Linked DNA regions of Cohaesibacter sp. ES.047. The protein of the gene in region 1 interacts with the protein of each later gene in a pairwise test. Links are inferred from orthologs where the notes say so. Each region holds a gene or a part of one and is shown in the gene's direction. Other genes may lie near its edges.

The links.
Region 2: the proteins of dnaQ (region 1) and dnaE interact in binary tests that used the Escherichia coli proteins (3 or more experiments, as listed by UniProt). The link is inferred for Cohaesibacter sp. ES.047 from one-to-one orthologs.

Annotation. Positions count from the first base shown.
Region 1 is NZ_LT907844.1:768,918-775,958, reverse strand. The notes cover bases 2,702-5,610. They hold dnaQ (DNA polymerase III subunit epsilon), read left to right. Parts: upstream 2,702-3,732; coding sequence 3,733-4,488; downstream 4,489-5,610. Other genes in these bases: CPH65_RS03415 (FxsA family protein), read right to left, coding at 5,333-5,610; secB (protein-export chaperone SecB), read right to left, coding at 4,648-5,148; coaE (dephospho-CoA kinase), read left to right, coding at 3,045-3,647; CPH65_RS03435 (shikimate dehydrogenase), read left to right, coding at 2,702-3,048. Also shown: hemE (uroporphyrinogen decarboxylase), read right to left, coding at 1-37; CPH65_RS03445 (pyruvate, water dikinase regulatory protein), read left to right, coding at 611-1,453; CPH65_RS03440 (Maf-like protein), read left to right, coding at 1,555-2,151; more of CPH65_RS03435, read left to right, coding at 2,155-2,701; more of CPH65_RS03415, read right to left, coding at 5,611-5,956; CPH65_RS03410 (Tim44/TimA family putative adaptor protein), read left to right, coding at 6,107-6,829; CPH65_RS03405 (murein transglycosylase A), read left to right, coding at 6,914-7,041. UniProt on the Escherichia coli protein: DNA polymerase III is a complex, multichain enzyme responsible for most of the replicative synthesis in bacteria. The epsilon subunit contain the editing function and is a proofreading 3'-5' exonuclease.
Region 2 is NZ_LT907844.1:4,371,629-4,379,831, reverse strand. What follows is about bases 2,875-6,945. They hold dnaE (DNA polymerase III subunit alpha), read left to right. Parts: upstream 2,875-3,268; coding sequence 3,269-6,745; downstream 6,746-6,945. Other genes in these bases: CPH65_RS20030 (LysR substrate-binding domain-containing protein), read right to left, coding at 6,756-6,945. Outside these bases: proS (proline--tRNA ligase), read left to right, coding at 1-386; CPH65_RS20045 (lipoprotein-releasing ABC transporter permease subunit), read left to right, coding at 455-1,723; CPH65_RS20040 (ABC transporter ATP-binding protein), read left to right, coding at 2,004-2,669; more of CPH65_RS20030, read right to left, coding at 6,946-7,019; CPH65_RS20025 (epimerase), read left to right, coding at 7,082-7,945; CPH65_RS20020 (DMT family transporter), read right to left, coding at 7,963-8,203. UniProt on the Escherichia coli protein: DNA polymerase III is a complex, multichain enzyme responsible for most of the replicative synthesis in bacteria. This DNA polymerase also exhibits 3' to 5' exonuclease activity. The alpha chain is the DNA polymerase catalytic subunit.

The DNA of each region.
Region 1 (7,041 bases):
TCCCCGAAAGAACATTTAGGAGGCGTCGGTTGGTCACGATTCTGTCCCTCTGTTTTGACGCTCACATCTGAGCATGTTCATCCCCAAAAACCCAATAAATAATTTCTATTTTAAGAGTCTGTTTATTCTTTTAGGCAGTGGATAGCGGGATATCTTTTTCACCCACATTTCACCCACATCACATCTTGGAAAACCATCGCGGTTGGGTATTAAGGCTTTCTTAACCGACTCGGGAATTGCGGGGACAAATCAGAATCCTCAAGGAATCCAGAACGCTTTGTTGCGTCACAAATTGATAAGCTGTGTGGGACTTGTGGTAGCGGATTCTGCAAAGCTTGTGCATTAATTGTTTGTTAACCTTCGTAAACGGAGTGTTAACAAACCAGCCTCCGCGCAGATCGTTCTGGGGACGAATCTATGGGCAACGGGCATGAAAAACCCGACCCTCGCAAAAGCAGCCGTTTGTCCCCTGATTCCCACAGGGCTGCCGCAAGCTGGGGAGGAATCGACAGGCGCGCGATTCAACTTCTAGGGTGAAATTGCAACAGAAAATTGACAGAATTATGCCTCGGAGCAGAAAGCTTGGGACACTCGGTGGGTAAGTGAAGAAATGCGCGATCAGTTCTATCATCTGCATCTGATTTCCGATGCGACCGGCGAGACCTTGCGAGCAGTGAGTCGCGCAGCATCGGCACAATATGCCCACGCACGCATGATCGAACATGTACACTCCGGTATTCGGACTGAGCGCCAGATTTCAGCCATTCTGGAGCAGATTGAGACCGAGCCGGGGATTGTTCTTTACACGCTGGTCAATGCCGATCACGCAACAAGGCTCGAGGAGTCTTGCGCGGCATTGCATGTGCCGGCCTACAATATATTGGCATCTGTTTTTGACCTCTTTCATTCCTATCTCGGATCCCGGCAAAGTCATCAGGTCGCAGCCCAGCACAGCCTCGATGCCAACTACTTTCAGCGGATCGAAGCGCTCAATTACACTATGTATCATGACGATGGTCAGGCGCTGCAGTCTCTCGAGACAGCCGACGTCGTCATTCTGGGCATTTCCAGAACCACCAAGACCCCGACATCACTCTATCTTGCGCAGCGCGGGCTTCGCGTCGCCAACATTCCCATCGTGAGCAATTTCCCCATTCCCAATGAGCTGGAACAGGCGCGACACCCATTGGTGATCGGCCTTGTCGCAAGCCCGCGAAAAATTTTGGAGATCCGCCAGCACCGGCTTCTCGGGCTGCCCGCCGATCAGGAGAGCAGCGATTATCTCAATCGCATGCTGATCAACGAAGAAATCGCCTACACGCGCCGCCTCTGCCAGATCCATCAATGGCCAATTCTGGATGTGACCCGCAAATCCATTGAGGAGACAGCAGCCGAGATCTACAGTCTCTATCAGGACCAACGCCATAAAATGGAACGGCTCAGGCCGGAGTGACCCTGACTGTAACCCGTTGGACAAAATTCAAAGCAGAGGTTCCGTTCGACCCGCAACTCTTTTAAAGGTCGTTACATATAACGAGAGAGACAAACGAGACCATGTATCCGCTAATCCTTGCATCCAAAAGCCAAGCGCGCGCCACCCTTTTAAGCAATGCCGGACTGACGTTCGAGTGTGTTGCCGCTGAAATTGATGAACGTGCCGCAGAACAACCACTCGTCGATACCGGTGGCACGCCTCAAGACATCGCCGAATTGCTCGCAGGTGTGAAGGCCATTGACGTTTCTGATCGCAATCCCGGCTGTCTGGTGATCGGTGCGGATCAGACATTGGGTCTGGGAGATCGCCGCTTCAACAAACCGGCTGATGATGCGGCGGCCCGAAGACAGCTTCTTGATCTTGCTGGCCAAACCCATCAGCTTCATTCCGCAGTCGCTTGTGTGAAGGATGGCATCACCTTGTGGAGTTACGTCTCCAGCGCAACGCTTACCATGCGCGACCTCTCACCCGCAGAAATCGGTCACTATATGGCGCGCGTCGGCGATCAGGTCCGTTCCAGCGTCGGTTGCTATCAGCTTGAGGGTCTTGGAATACAGCTTTTCGAGAAGATCGAAGGCGACTATTTCACCATTCTGGGATTGCCCATGCTGCCGCTTCTGTCCTATTTGCGCGCGCACCAACATCTGGAATTCTGATCCATGCAGCCATCACCACGCAGCCAACAGTCCGATCTGATACACTCTGCCAAGGCATTCGTAATCGGCTGGCCGATTTCCCATTCCAAGTCACCTGCCATCCACAGCCATTGGCTCGAAACCTATGGGCTCATCGGATCCTACGAGAAAATCGCGGTGGAACCCGACAAGCTTGAGAGCTTCATCAAAGGTCTGGCGGATAACGGTTTTGTTGGCGGCAATGTCACCATTCCCCATAAGGAAACGGTGCTTTCCCTTGTGGATGTCGTGCATCCCACGGCCAAGAGGCTCGGAGCTGCCAACACGCTCTGGCTGGAGGACGGCAAGATCCACGCCGATAACACGGACGGCTACGGTTTTCTCGCCAATCTCGATCATGGACATGCGGGCTGGGACAAAAATGCAAAGAGTAAGGCTCTGGTGCTGGGCGCAGGTGGCGCGGCGCGGCCCATCGTCCATGGTCTGATCGAGCGCGGGTTCGAAAAGGTTACGGTTGTGAATCGAACCAGGCAAAGGGCCGAAGCGCTTGCTCTCCACTTCGATGCGCTTGATATGGGAAAGGCCATCACCGTCGCCGATTGGGATGAACGGGAAAGTCTGCTTGAGGATATCGATCTATTGGTCAACACGTCGTCGCTCGGCATGTCCGGCCAGCCATCCCTTGAGCTTGATTTGGCCGCTTTGCCCCGAACGGCTCTTGTCACCGACATTGTCTATACGCCCCTCATCACCGGCTTGTTGGAGACGGCGCGGGACCGCGGCAATCCGATTGTCGATGGCCTTGGCATGTTGCTTCATCAGGCTGTCCCCGGTTTTGAGCGTTGGTTCGGCACTCGGCCGGAGGTCACGGATGACGTGCGCACATTGGTGCTGGGTCAAGATCAGGCATCATCATGATCAGACTAGGATTGACGGGTTCGATCGGTATGGGGAAATCAACAGTGGGTGCCATGTTCGAGGCCCACGGCTGTCCGCTTCATGATGCCGATGCAGCGGTTCACGCGCTTTACCGATCCGCAGCTGTGCCGCTCATTGAAGCTGAATTTCCCGGCACCACCGGCCCTGACGGCGTGGATCGGGCCAAACTCTCCAAGCATGTGATCGGCAAGCCCGAGGCTATGAAGCGGCTGGAAGCCATCATCCACCCGCTGGTGCGCGATCGCGAACTGGCCTTTTATCAACGCGCAGAGGATGCCGGGGCGGACATGGTGCTCATCGACATCCCGCTGTTGTTCGAAACGGGGGCTGAGGATCGATTTGATGCAGTTGTTGTTGTCTCTGCACCTGAAGACGTACAACGCGCCCGTGTGCTTGCCAGAGAAGGCATGACAGAAGAGAAATTTGAGGCCATCAAGGCCAAACAGATCCCCGATGCGGACAAACGGCAAAAAGCGGATTATGTGGTCGACACCGGTCTTCCACTGGAAGAAACCCGGGCGCAGGTGGATGAGATCCTCGATCAGATCAAAAGCCGCTTTGCACAAACGCGCGAATAACCCATACTTTGCAGCAACGACATGGATAGCAAGAATGCGCTGATCCTTGACGAGCGATGCGTGAGAGAAAAGGCAGACCAAGTAAATGGCTTTACGGGAAATCGTGTTTGATACGGAAACCACCGGGCTCGATCCCTTCACCGGGGATCGCGTGGTCGAGATCGGTTGTGTCGAACTGATCAACCATCTTCCAACGCCCAACAATTACCACGTCTATATCAACCCTGAGCGCGATATGCCCGAAGAGGCCTTCAAGGTTCATGGTCTCTCAGAGGAGTTTCTGTCCGACAAGCCCAAATTTGCCGAGATCGCTCAGGATTTTCATGATTTCATCAAGGACACGCCAATCATCGCGCACAACGCGAGCTTTGACGTCAAATTTCTCAATTGGGAACTGGAAAAAGCAGGTTTTGCGAAAATCGACAATGACCTTGTGATTGATACGCTGGCGATGGCCCGCCAGAGATTTCCTGCAGGCCCCAACAGTCTTGATGCCCTGTGCAGTCGCTTCAGTATCGACAGCACCAAGCGAACGCTCCACGGCGCTCTGCTCGATAGTGAGATACTCGCTGACGTTTATCTCGAACTGATTGGCGGTCGCCAGACCAACCTCATGCTTTCGGCCGAGGATCAGGATCTGTCGTCTTCGGGCGAACAGGAGGAATGGTCGAAACGCTATCGCGAGCCTGCCAAACAAAGACCGGCCCCCCTGCCGCTACGCCTGTCAGCAGAGGAGATTGAGCGTCATCAGACGTTTCTGAAAGAAATCAAGGGTGACAGCCTCTGGGCGCGTTATCTGCCTCAGACGGAGCCTGAGGCCACTGGTGAAGACCCATCTTGAACCGGTTTGGGCTATACCAAAGCCATAGGCGCCCTGAATGCAAGGGTGACTGAGTGGATTCACGTGAAACTGGCAACAAAATCGTCCAACCAAGTGAGCAAACAAAAAAAGCCGGTTGATCCCAGATCAACCGGCTTTTGTAATTCTATGTTGAACCGCTTACTGCGTCGGCTGTTTGGCCTGTTCCTGAGCGGCCAATTCCATCATACGCTGACGATAAAGTGCAGAGAAATCAATGGGATCGACGTTCAGTGGAGGGAAACCACCCCGTGCGGTCGCATCAGAGATGATCTGACGGGCGAACGGGAACAGCATGCGTGGGCACTCGATCATGACGAACGGATGCAGCTGTTCCTGCGGAACGTTGGAGATCGAGAAAACGCCGGCATAGAGCAATTCGACGTTGAACATGGTTGTTTCCCCGTCCTTGGCCGTGGCGTTGAGCGTCAGCTCTGCCTCGAATTCGGTCTCGGAAAGCGGGGTCGCATTGACATTGATCTGAACGTTGATTTCCGGAGAATTTTCGCGCGGACGCAGGGAGTCAGGAGCGTTCGGGTTCTCGAAAGATAGATCCTTGGTGTATTGCGCCAGAATGCGCAGGCCGGGCATTTGAAGATCCTGGCCTTCAGCGCTAGCGCCATTTTCTTGTGCGTCGCTCATTAAACTCTTCCCTGATAGCTTGAGTTAAGACAGGTGTGGATTTTTTTAAAACCCCTATTCCCTATGCGCCTAGCATGCTGACGGGATCGAAACAAGGTGAACCCCCCGCAAGGGTCGGCATTTCGCCGATTTTGTTCAGGTTTATGCGACGATTCCGTGGCAGTGTGGGAAAAGGGCCAAAGGCTTACGACTTCTCCCAAGGGGACTTGTCGTCTTTTGGCGCCCCGTTGTCATGGGGGGCATCAGAGGTTAGGGCATCGTGTCTTTGCACTTCGTCGAATTCATCGTCATCAAGATCGATGATCGATGGGTCAGACGGACCGGTGCGCCGACCGGATTGCGAGGCTCCGGGGTTGGCACGATAGGTATGGCTTTCATAATAGGTACCTCCGGTCTGGCCACGCGTGTGCGCGGAAAAACCGGCCTGTCCCTGCATACCGGTCACAATCAGGCGATTCTTGATGCTGTGGAAAATCAGATCCCGAATGGAGGGAACCAGCAAAAGAAAACCGAAGGTGTCGGTCACAAAGCCCGGGGTCAGCAACAAGAGCCCGGCAGCCAGCAGCATGACGCCGTGTGCCAGCTCCTTGCCCGGAATTTTCCCCTGATCCATTTGCGATTGCGCTTTGGCAATCAGGGCGAATCCCTGCTGACGCAAGAGAACGGTTCCGATGAGCGCAGTGAGCACGATTCCAAGAAGGGTCGGCACAACGCCGATTTGTCCACCGACGATGATAAAGACCCCGATTTCCAGAACTGGAACGATCAGAAGCAGGAATGGAACGAAGGGAAAGAGCGATCTATGCATTGAATTTCGGACGACTCCCTAAAAGCCTGTGTTTTTTACGGTTCAGGCTGCTTCATTTCTGGAATTGCAAAGAGCCCTCCCCTACATATAGAAAGAATTATCAGACTTGCAGGTCTTTTCTGCAAAAAACCAAGGATCCAGGGAAAGCCTATGTTCGAATCCTTCGACTTCATTACGATCATCTTCCTCGTTATCGCGGTCGTTCTATTCATGCGGTTGCGCGACGTCTTGGGGACCAGAACGGGTAACGAGCGCGAACCCTATGATCCCTATGCCGATCCGGACAAGACGGAAGGCAACAAGGCACCGACCGCAGACGATGTCGGCGACAATGTGATTTCCCTGCCCGATCGACCCGTCCAGCAGGAAAGCGAAGACGAGAAGGCCAAGCGCCTTGAAAAGATCGCACCCAGTGGATCCAGTCTCAATGCTGCGCTGAGCCAGTTGATGGCACTCGATAAGAATTTTGATCCTGAGGGCTTTATTTCCGGGTCTCGTGTCGCATACGAAATGATTGTCACGGCCTTCGCTCAAGGGGATCGCAAGACGCTCAAGAAGCTCCTTGCTGCCGATGTGTTCGCTGGTTTCAGTCAGGCTCTCGATGAACGCGAAGCGCAGAATCTGCGGGTTGAGTTCACCTTCATCGGTATCAACAAGTCCTCCATCGTCGAGGCAGAAGTGGAAGGCAAGGAAGCCCAGATCACGGTGCGCTTCGTCTCCGCCATCACCTCTTGCACCAAGGATGATGTTGGCCATGTCATCGAAGGCGATCCGAACGCCATCGATGATGTCACCGACATCTGGACTTTCAGTCGCGACATGTCCAGCCGCAACCCGAACTGGAAGTTGGTCGGCACCGAATCAGCGCAATGATAGGTTGGCTGATTCTCTTTGAAGGATAGCGAGTCGGGCGGCCCTTAGGCCCCCGACGACACAAAACTAGGAGCGTTGCAGCTTATGGCAGGTCGCACCAATATCTCTTTTGCTGACCTTGCTGGCTGGACTTCCCACGATCATGAGGCGGCTTTTGCCGCCTTTTGGCATTCTGCCCGCGCCATCGTGACGCGCCCACCCACCATGCGGGC
Region 2 (8,203 bases), 3.6 Mb from region 1 along the record:
GGTCCTACGGCGTGGGTGTTTCGCGCTTGCTGGGCGGAATCATTGAAGCAAGCCATGACGAAAACGGCATCATCTGGCCGAAATCCGTCGCGCCATTCGATATCGGCCTGATCAACATGAAGGCCGAAAGCGAGGAAACCAGCGCTGTCAGTGAACAGCTCTACGAACGCCTTGGAAATGCCGGATTTGATGTTCTCTATGACGACCGCACCGGACAGGCTGGTGCCAAATTCGCCACCATGGATCTGATCGGCCTGCCGACACAAGTGATTGTCGGGCCGCGAGGTCTGAAGTCGAATGAAGTGGAAATCAAGGATCGCGCCACTGGCGAACGTGAAATGGTTTCCCTCGATGCGGTCGTAGATCGTATCATTGCAAGCAATTGATTCGACTAAACTGCACAAAGATTGGTCCGGCAGATTACTGATCCGGGCCACTCTGTCTGGAGAAGTTCATGTCCGCGTCAGAAGGCCAGCGACCATTCACCCTATTTGAGTGGATGATGGCATTCCGTTACTTGCGTTCGCGCAGGCGGGAGGCATTCATCTCCATTATTTCCTGGTTGTCCTTTTTCGGCATCATGCTGGGCGTTGCGACGCTTATCATCGTGATGGCCGTGATGAACGGGTTTCGCACGGAGCTGCTGGACAAAATCCTCGGGATCAACGGCCATCTGGTCATTCAGCCCATCGACAAGGATTTTACCGACTACAAGGACATGGTGACGCGCATTGAGGGCGTGGATGGCGTGTCGTTCGCCATCCCCTTTGTCGAAGGCCAGATTTTGGCCTCTGCGGCGGGTGGATCATCGGGTGCGCTCGTGCGCGGTATGACCGAGGCTGATATCAAGAAACTGAATCTCGTCTCACAAAAAGTCCTTCAGGGCTCGTTTGATGACTTTGATGATCAGGAGGGCATCGCCCTTGGCTCGCGTCTTGCGCGGACGCTCGGGGTTGTTGCAGGTGACAGCGTCAAGCTGATCTCGCCCAATGGTGCGGTCACGCCCATGGGTGTGGCACCGCGCATCAAGGCCTATCCGGTCAAGGCGGTGTTCGAGATCGGCATGAGCGAGTATGACGGCACCTTCATTTTCATGCCGCTCGAACATGCCCAGACCTATTTCAATCATGACGGCAAGGCATCTGCAATCGAGGTCTATGTCGATGATCCCGACGCTGTTGGTGCGATCCGTCCTGCGATTGAAGAAGCGCTGGGGCGACAGGTCTATATCACCGATTGGCGCTTTCGCAATGTCACCTTCTTCTCTGCGCTCGAGGTGGAGCGCAATCTGATGTTCATCATCCTCACGCTGATCATTCTGGTTGCGGCCCTCAACATCATTTCCGGCCTGATCATGCTGGTTAAGGACAAGGGCAGCGATATCGCGATCCTCAGGACAATGGGCGCGACACGATCCTCGATCATGCGCATTTTCATGATCACCGGAGCGGCCATCGGCTTTGTCGGAACGATGGCTGGGTTTGCGCTCGGGTTGGTTGTTTGCCTGAATATCGAGAGTATCCGCCAGTTTGTTTCCTGGATAACCAGCACCGAGTTGTTCTCGCCGGAGCTGTATTTCCTGTCAAAGCTGCCAGCGGAAATGAATTTCACCGAGACCGTTTCCGTTCTGATCATCGCCTTGCTGCTTTCTTTCCTGGCAACGCTCTATCCGGCCTGGCGTGCCGCGACCCTCGATCCGGTGGAGGCGCTGCGCTATGAATAAAAGGAAGAGTTTCTTTTGGCCTGTGCTGTCTGAAGAAGAGAAAAAGAAAAGCGTGAAGGACGTGTCTGGGCGCGGCGTTTTTTCCGGTCTGACCGGACGCGGCGCTGAGGCTGCAGAGCAAACGTATGTGCCGGTGATGCCAACCTCTGTCTCTCAAACCTCGGAAATGCCCCCCTCAGAGGGCGCCAACTACGCCGGGGCAGGGCCGTCCGGGCAGGCGGATGAGGTCAGCGATTTCGCCTATACGGGTGCGCCAGTCGATCACAGGGGAGAGCCGCTATTGGCGCTTCGCAATGTGACACGCTACTATGAGCAGGCCGAAAACAAGCTTATGGTGCTCGATGACATTGATCTGTCGGTGTATGCGGGCGAAATGGTTGCTCTTGTTGCGCCATCAGGGGCTGGCAAGTCGACCTTGTTGCATGTGGCGGGCCTTCTGGAACGACCGAACGAAGGTGAAGTTTATATCGCAGGTAAGGCCCAGAGTAATGCGCCTGACCGGGCTCGCACCCTTACGCGGCGCAACGAGATTGGGTTCGTCTACCAGTTTCACCACCTGCTCGCGGAGTTCTCGGCCATCGAGAATGTCGTGCTGCCGCAGTTGATCCATGGCGAAAAGCTCGGCGAAGCCGAAAGCCGGGCCAAGGAACTGCTCAGTTATATGAGAATCGATCACCGGGGTTCGCATCGTCCTGCCGAGTTGTCCGGGGGTGAGCAACAGAGGGTGGCCATTGCCCGTGCCATGGCAAACGCGCCGCGCGTTCTGTTCGCTGACGAGCCGACTGGCAACCTCGATCCGACCACGTCGGAATATGTGTTCAAGGCGCTCAATTCACTGGTCAAGCAATCTGGCATCGCCGCGCTTGTGGCCACGCACAATCTGTTTCTTGCCGAGCGCATGGATCGACAGATCACCCTTGTTGATGGCAAGGTTGTCGAGCTTTAGCCCTTTTCTTTTTCACACCTCGATTTATCCGCAGCTGTTCGGCTGGCGGTGACCTGACAGGTGTGTCCATTTGTTGATCAGGCTGTGGAGCAGCTGAGGATAAGCTGTGTCCTAAAGTGAGCCCATACTCACGTCTTCCAAACGCTGTCCACGCCTTGTGGATGCGTGGCATGGATACTGCTGCCACTGGAACAGTTTGTGAACAATTTGTGCTTTTCCGCTTGTAACTTTCTGTAAATGCTAATTTTTCCAGTGACAGCATTCTGTCGAAAAATGTCTTGAATAAAGAACAAAACAAATACATAATGGGTTTAAATAGAGAACGAACCTTAGGGGATTTCAATGCTTATTCGTGATGTACTCGCTCTTGGCTCGCTGGTTACCTTCATGTCCATGTTGACGGTGTGGACGCAAATTCTCGTTTAGTGGATGGACTGTTGATATCTTGGCTTGCTTTTGCGTGAGGATCAGCGGGGGCTGGGTATAAACACGAAAAGCATGCTGGCTGGCTATGCGACTCGCAGGTCATTTTCTATTCTCTTGTCTTTCATGCTGCCTTCGCAGCGCGTAACCGATCATGATCAAGAGGCTGGAGTGTTATGTCTGAGATGCCGACGACGGAAGGGGCGGTAACTGGGGTCTCAAGCGATCTCAAATTCCTGCACCTTCATGTTCACTCTGCCTACTCTCTTCTGGAAGGGGCCTTGCCGGTTGGCAAGCTGATCAAGACGGCCAAGGCGGCTGAGATGCCTGCCGTGGCCATTACGGACACACGAAACCTTTTCGGGGCGCTGGAGTTTTCGCAAAAAGCGGCGGGCGAGGGCCTGCAGCCGATTCTGGGGTGTCAGGTCGAGGTCGACTTTCACGACGGAGATTTCGGCGGTGTCGGCCATACCCACTTTCCAACCCTCGTGCTGATCGGAGCGACCGACACCGGATGGTCTAATCTGGTGCGTCTCGTATCCCGGTCCTTCCTTCAGCCGCACGATGACCAGGACCCCCATGTTCTCGTCGAGGACCTCGCGGAGTTCGCCGAGGGTGTCATCTGCCTGACTGGCGGTGGCAATGGTCCGGTTGATCGGCTTTTGTTCAATCATCATACCGATTCTGCGCGCCACCGGCTCAAGGCTCTTCACGATATTTACGAGGATCGCCTTTATGTTGAGATCATGCGCCACGGTATGGCTCATGAGGCAATTGTGGAGCCGCAGATTCTTGATCTCGCCTATGCGTTGGCCATTCCGCTGGTTGCGACCAACGATGTCTACTTCGCCGAGCGGGACGATTTCGAAGCCCATGATGCGCTGATTGCGATTGCCGCGGGTAAAGTCCTCATTCAGGATGATCGACGCCAACTCACCGCAGAGCATTATTTCAAGTCTCAGGATGAAATGGCAGCGCTCTTCTCCGATCTGCCAGAGGCGCTGGAAAACACCATCGAGATTGCGCGTCGCTGCAGCACGCGTGCCCGGACCATCAATCCCATTTTGCCCCGTTTTGCCGGTGCTGACGCCGACCCGGAAGAAGCGGAGCGTCACGAGGCGGCTGAGTTGAGACGGCAGGCTAAGGAAGGCCTACAGCAGCGACTTGATGTTTATGGTTTGGCGCCGGGCAAGGAAGAAAAAGACTATTGGGATCGCCTCGAATTCGAACTTGATATCATTCAATCCATGAAGTTTCCGGGCTATTTCCTTATCGTCTCTGACTTTATCAAATGGGCAAAGGATCAAGATATTCCGGTGGGGCCGGGGCGTGGTTCGGGTGCAGGCTCAGTCGTGGCCTGGTCGCTGACCATTACTGACCTTGATCCCTTGCGCTTTGCGCTGCTTTTCGAACGCTTTCTCAACCCAGAACGCGTCTCGATGCCTGACTTTGACATCGACTTCTGTCAGGACCGGCGCGAGGAAGTGATCCACTATGTTCAAGGCAAGTATGGTCGGGACAATGTGGGGCAGATCATTACTTATGGAACGCTGCAGGCGCGCGCCGTTTTGCGCGACGTTGGTCGTGTCCTTCAGATGCCGTTCGGGCAGGTCGACAAGCTGTGCAAGATGGTCCCCATGAAAGGGGCCGTATCGGTTTCGCTCCCTGAAGCACTTCAGCAGGAGCCGCGCCTCAAGGAAGCCCGACAGCAAGAAGAGATCGTTGATCGCCTGATCAACATTTCGCTCAAACTCGAGGGACTATATCGGCATGCGTCGACCCATGCGGCGGGGATCGTAATCGGCGACCGCTCGCTCGACAAGCTGGTCCCCATGTACCGGGACCCGCGTTCCGACATGCCGGTGACGCAATATAACATGAAGTGGGTGGAACAGGCCGGGCTGGTCAAGTTCGACTTTTTGGGCCTCAAGACACTGACGGTTCTACAAACCGCCGTTCGGTTCGTGGCACAGCGCGGGATCGAGATCAATCTGGCGGAAATCCCCATTGACGATCCTGCGTCCTATGAAATTCTTGCCAAGGGTGAAACCGTCGGCGTGTTCCAGCTGGAAAGTATGGGCATGCGCAAGGCCCTGCTCGACATGCAGCCTGACCAGTTCGAGGACATCATTGCTATTGTGGCGCTCTACCGGCCCGGCCCGATGGCCAACATTCCGGTCTATTGCGCGCGCAAGAGGGGCGAGGAAAAGCCCGACTATCTGCATGAGCTGCTTGAGCCCGTGCTCAAGGAGACCTACGGCATCATCATCTATCAGGAACAAGTGATGCAGATCGCCCAGATCCTGTCGGGCTATTCTCTTGGCCAAGCTGATATGCTGCGCCGCGCGATGGGTAAGAAAATCCGCGAGGAGATGGAAAAGCAGCGGGTCTTTTTCTGTGATGGTGCCGAGGAGCGCGGGGTGCCGCGTGAACAGGCCTCCGAGATCTATGACCTTGTTGCCAAGTTTGCCGACTATGGCTTCAACAAGTCACACGCCGCCGCCTATGCGCTCGTCGCCTATCAGACGGCTTATATGAAGGCGAATTATCCGGTCGAGTTCCTCGCCGGGATCATGACGCTGGATATGAACAACACCGACAAACTGGCCGAATATCGCCGGGATGCCATTCGTCTTGGCATCGAGGTACGGCCGCCATCGATCAACGAGTCCGGTGTTGAATTTGTCGTGAAGGATGGTGCAATCATCTATTCCATGGCGGCGATCAAGGGCGTTGGCCACCCCGCGGCCGAGCACATCATGGACGTGCGGGGCGACAAGCCGTTCAAGGATCTGGCCGATTTTGCCAAACGCATCAGCCCGCGTGTTCTGAACAAGCGGACCATCGAAAACCTTGCTGCGGCCGGGACATTCGATGTGCTGAGCCCCAACAGGGCTCAAGTGGTTGCGGCTGTTGATGTCATCATGGGGGAAGCGGCGAGCCACGCCCGGGATTCGTCTTCGGGGCAGGGAGGCTTGTTTGGTGAGGAAGAGGCCGCGCCGTTGCCCATGCCCAATGCGCGTCCGTGGACCAATGAGGAAAAGCTTCAGAAAGAATATAGCGTCATTGGCTTTTATCTGTCAGCTCATCCGCTTGATGACTACACCCCTCAGCTTGAGAAAATGCGCGTCCAGTTCTGGCAACCTTTTGAGGCTGCCGTAAAGCAGGGAGCGAGCGCGGGGCGTTTGGCCGGCACCATTACCGGTCGTCAGGAGCGCAAGACCAAGACTGGGAACCGCATGGGGATCATCAATATTTCTGACCCCACCGGGGCCTATGAGGCGGTGCTGTTCTCTGAAGCCCTGCATCGGTTCCGCGATATGCTTGAGCCGGGCAAGACGGTCATTCTGGAGGTCGGTGCAGATCTCAGGCCTGAGGGCGTTTCGGTGCGCATCAACAATGTGCGACCTCTTGATGGCGGCAGCATCCAGAAGAGCATGCGGGTGTTTGTGCGCGACCCCAAACCCCTTACATCGCTCAAGGCACAGCTTGATGACAGAGGGGATGGAGACGTATCTGTCATCGTGATGCTGGACGACGGCGACTGCGAAGTCGAAATGCGGATCAACGGGAAATATTATGTTTCGCCGGAAGTGGGCCGTGCGATGAAAGCCATTCCCGGTGTTGTCGATGTCGAAGTGGGTGCCGGCTAAGCGGGTGGGGTTAGCGATAGGTCTTGAACCCCTCGACCAACCGGTCAAAAAGCGCTCGAACCTTGGGGACATGACGCAAGTCTTCATGGGTGACGACCCATGTATCAAGACGGGGAAGCTCGAGGTCGGGGAGCAGTATCTGAAGGCGCGGATCGGTTTTGATCGTCGGGATCTGGGCGATTGCGATCCCCAGCCCTGCGCGGGCAGCGGCGAGCATGGCCGGATGACTGTCGCATCGCATGACCCAATTGCTGGCCTCCATGGTCCCGTCCATAGATTTCACAAAAGCGATGTCGGGTACGCTGCGGTCCGGTCCGATAAGAGCGTGGATGGCAGGTGCGCGGAATGGTGCGCAATCTGGAAAAATCACAAGCGGCGTCAAGCACCCCCATCGAGTGGATCAGGGGCGATGCTCTGGTTCTTGATGATGTGATGCGTGCCGCTGATGGGGTGAGTGTGATTGTTCATGCGGTGAACCCTCCCGGCTACCAAAACTGGGACAAGCTGGTGATGCCGATGCTGGAAAACAGCATCGCTGCCGCCCGGTCCGTGGGCGGTGCGCGCCTCGTGTTGCAGGGCACGATATACAATTTTGATGCAGCAAGCCATGGCGTCATCGATGAAATGACCGAGCAGGACGGCAACAGCCGCAAGGGCCGGATCAGGGTTGAAATGGAACGTGCGTTGCGGGCAGTTTCAGCCGAAGTGCCGGTGCTCATCCTCAGAGCCGGCGACTTCTTTGGTCCAGGCGCTGGTTCTAGCTGGTTTTCTCAGGCCATGGTGGCAAGAGGAAAGCGGTTGAAACGCATTGTCAATCCGGCGATCCGGGCCGGGCACAGCTGGGCCTATCTGCCTGATCTTGGTGAAGCCTTCGCCATGTTACTGGATCGGGAGGCTGAGTTGCTTCCTTTCGAGGTGGTGCATTTTGAGGGCATCTATGACGATACGGGCCTCGTGATGACCGGCGGCATAAGACAGGCGGTTGGCCGAAAACTGCCGGTCTGGTCGATGCCGTGGTGGCTTTTTCGGCTTCTGGCCCCATTTGGCGGGTTCCCGCGTGAAGTGGCCGAGATCATTCCGCATTGGAAATATCCCTTGCGGCTCGATAATCACCGCCTCCTTACGCTTCTGGGGGCCGAACCAAGAACAGAGCCGTTTGACGCCATCCGTGCGGCCCTGTCGGATCTTGGGTGTTCATAAGGTATGGGCCCGGGTCGTTATGAAGAGGCAACCGTCTCTGCATCCTTGGCGATGGGCGCTGTGCGGCGGGGTCGGCGGCTGGGGGCGAAGATGACGATGTTGCCCAGAAGCGCGAGGCCAAGTCCCACAAAGCCTGTCCAGTGCCAGACATAGCCTTCAAACACGGTCGACAAGCCAAGGGCGATGATCGGGAACAGGACGGTGGCATAGGCCGCGCGCGCCGACCCGATCCGGGCGACCAGAATGAGATATGTGCTG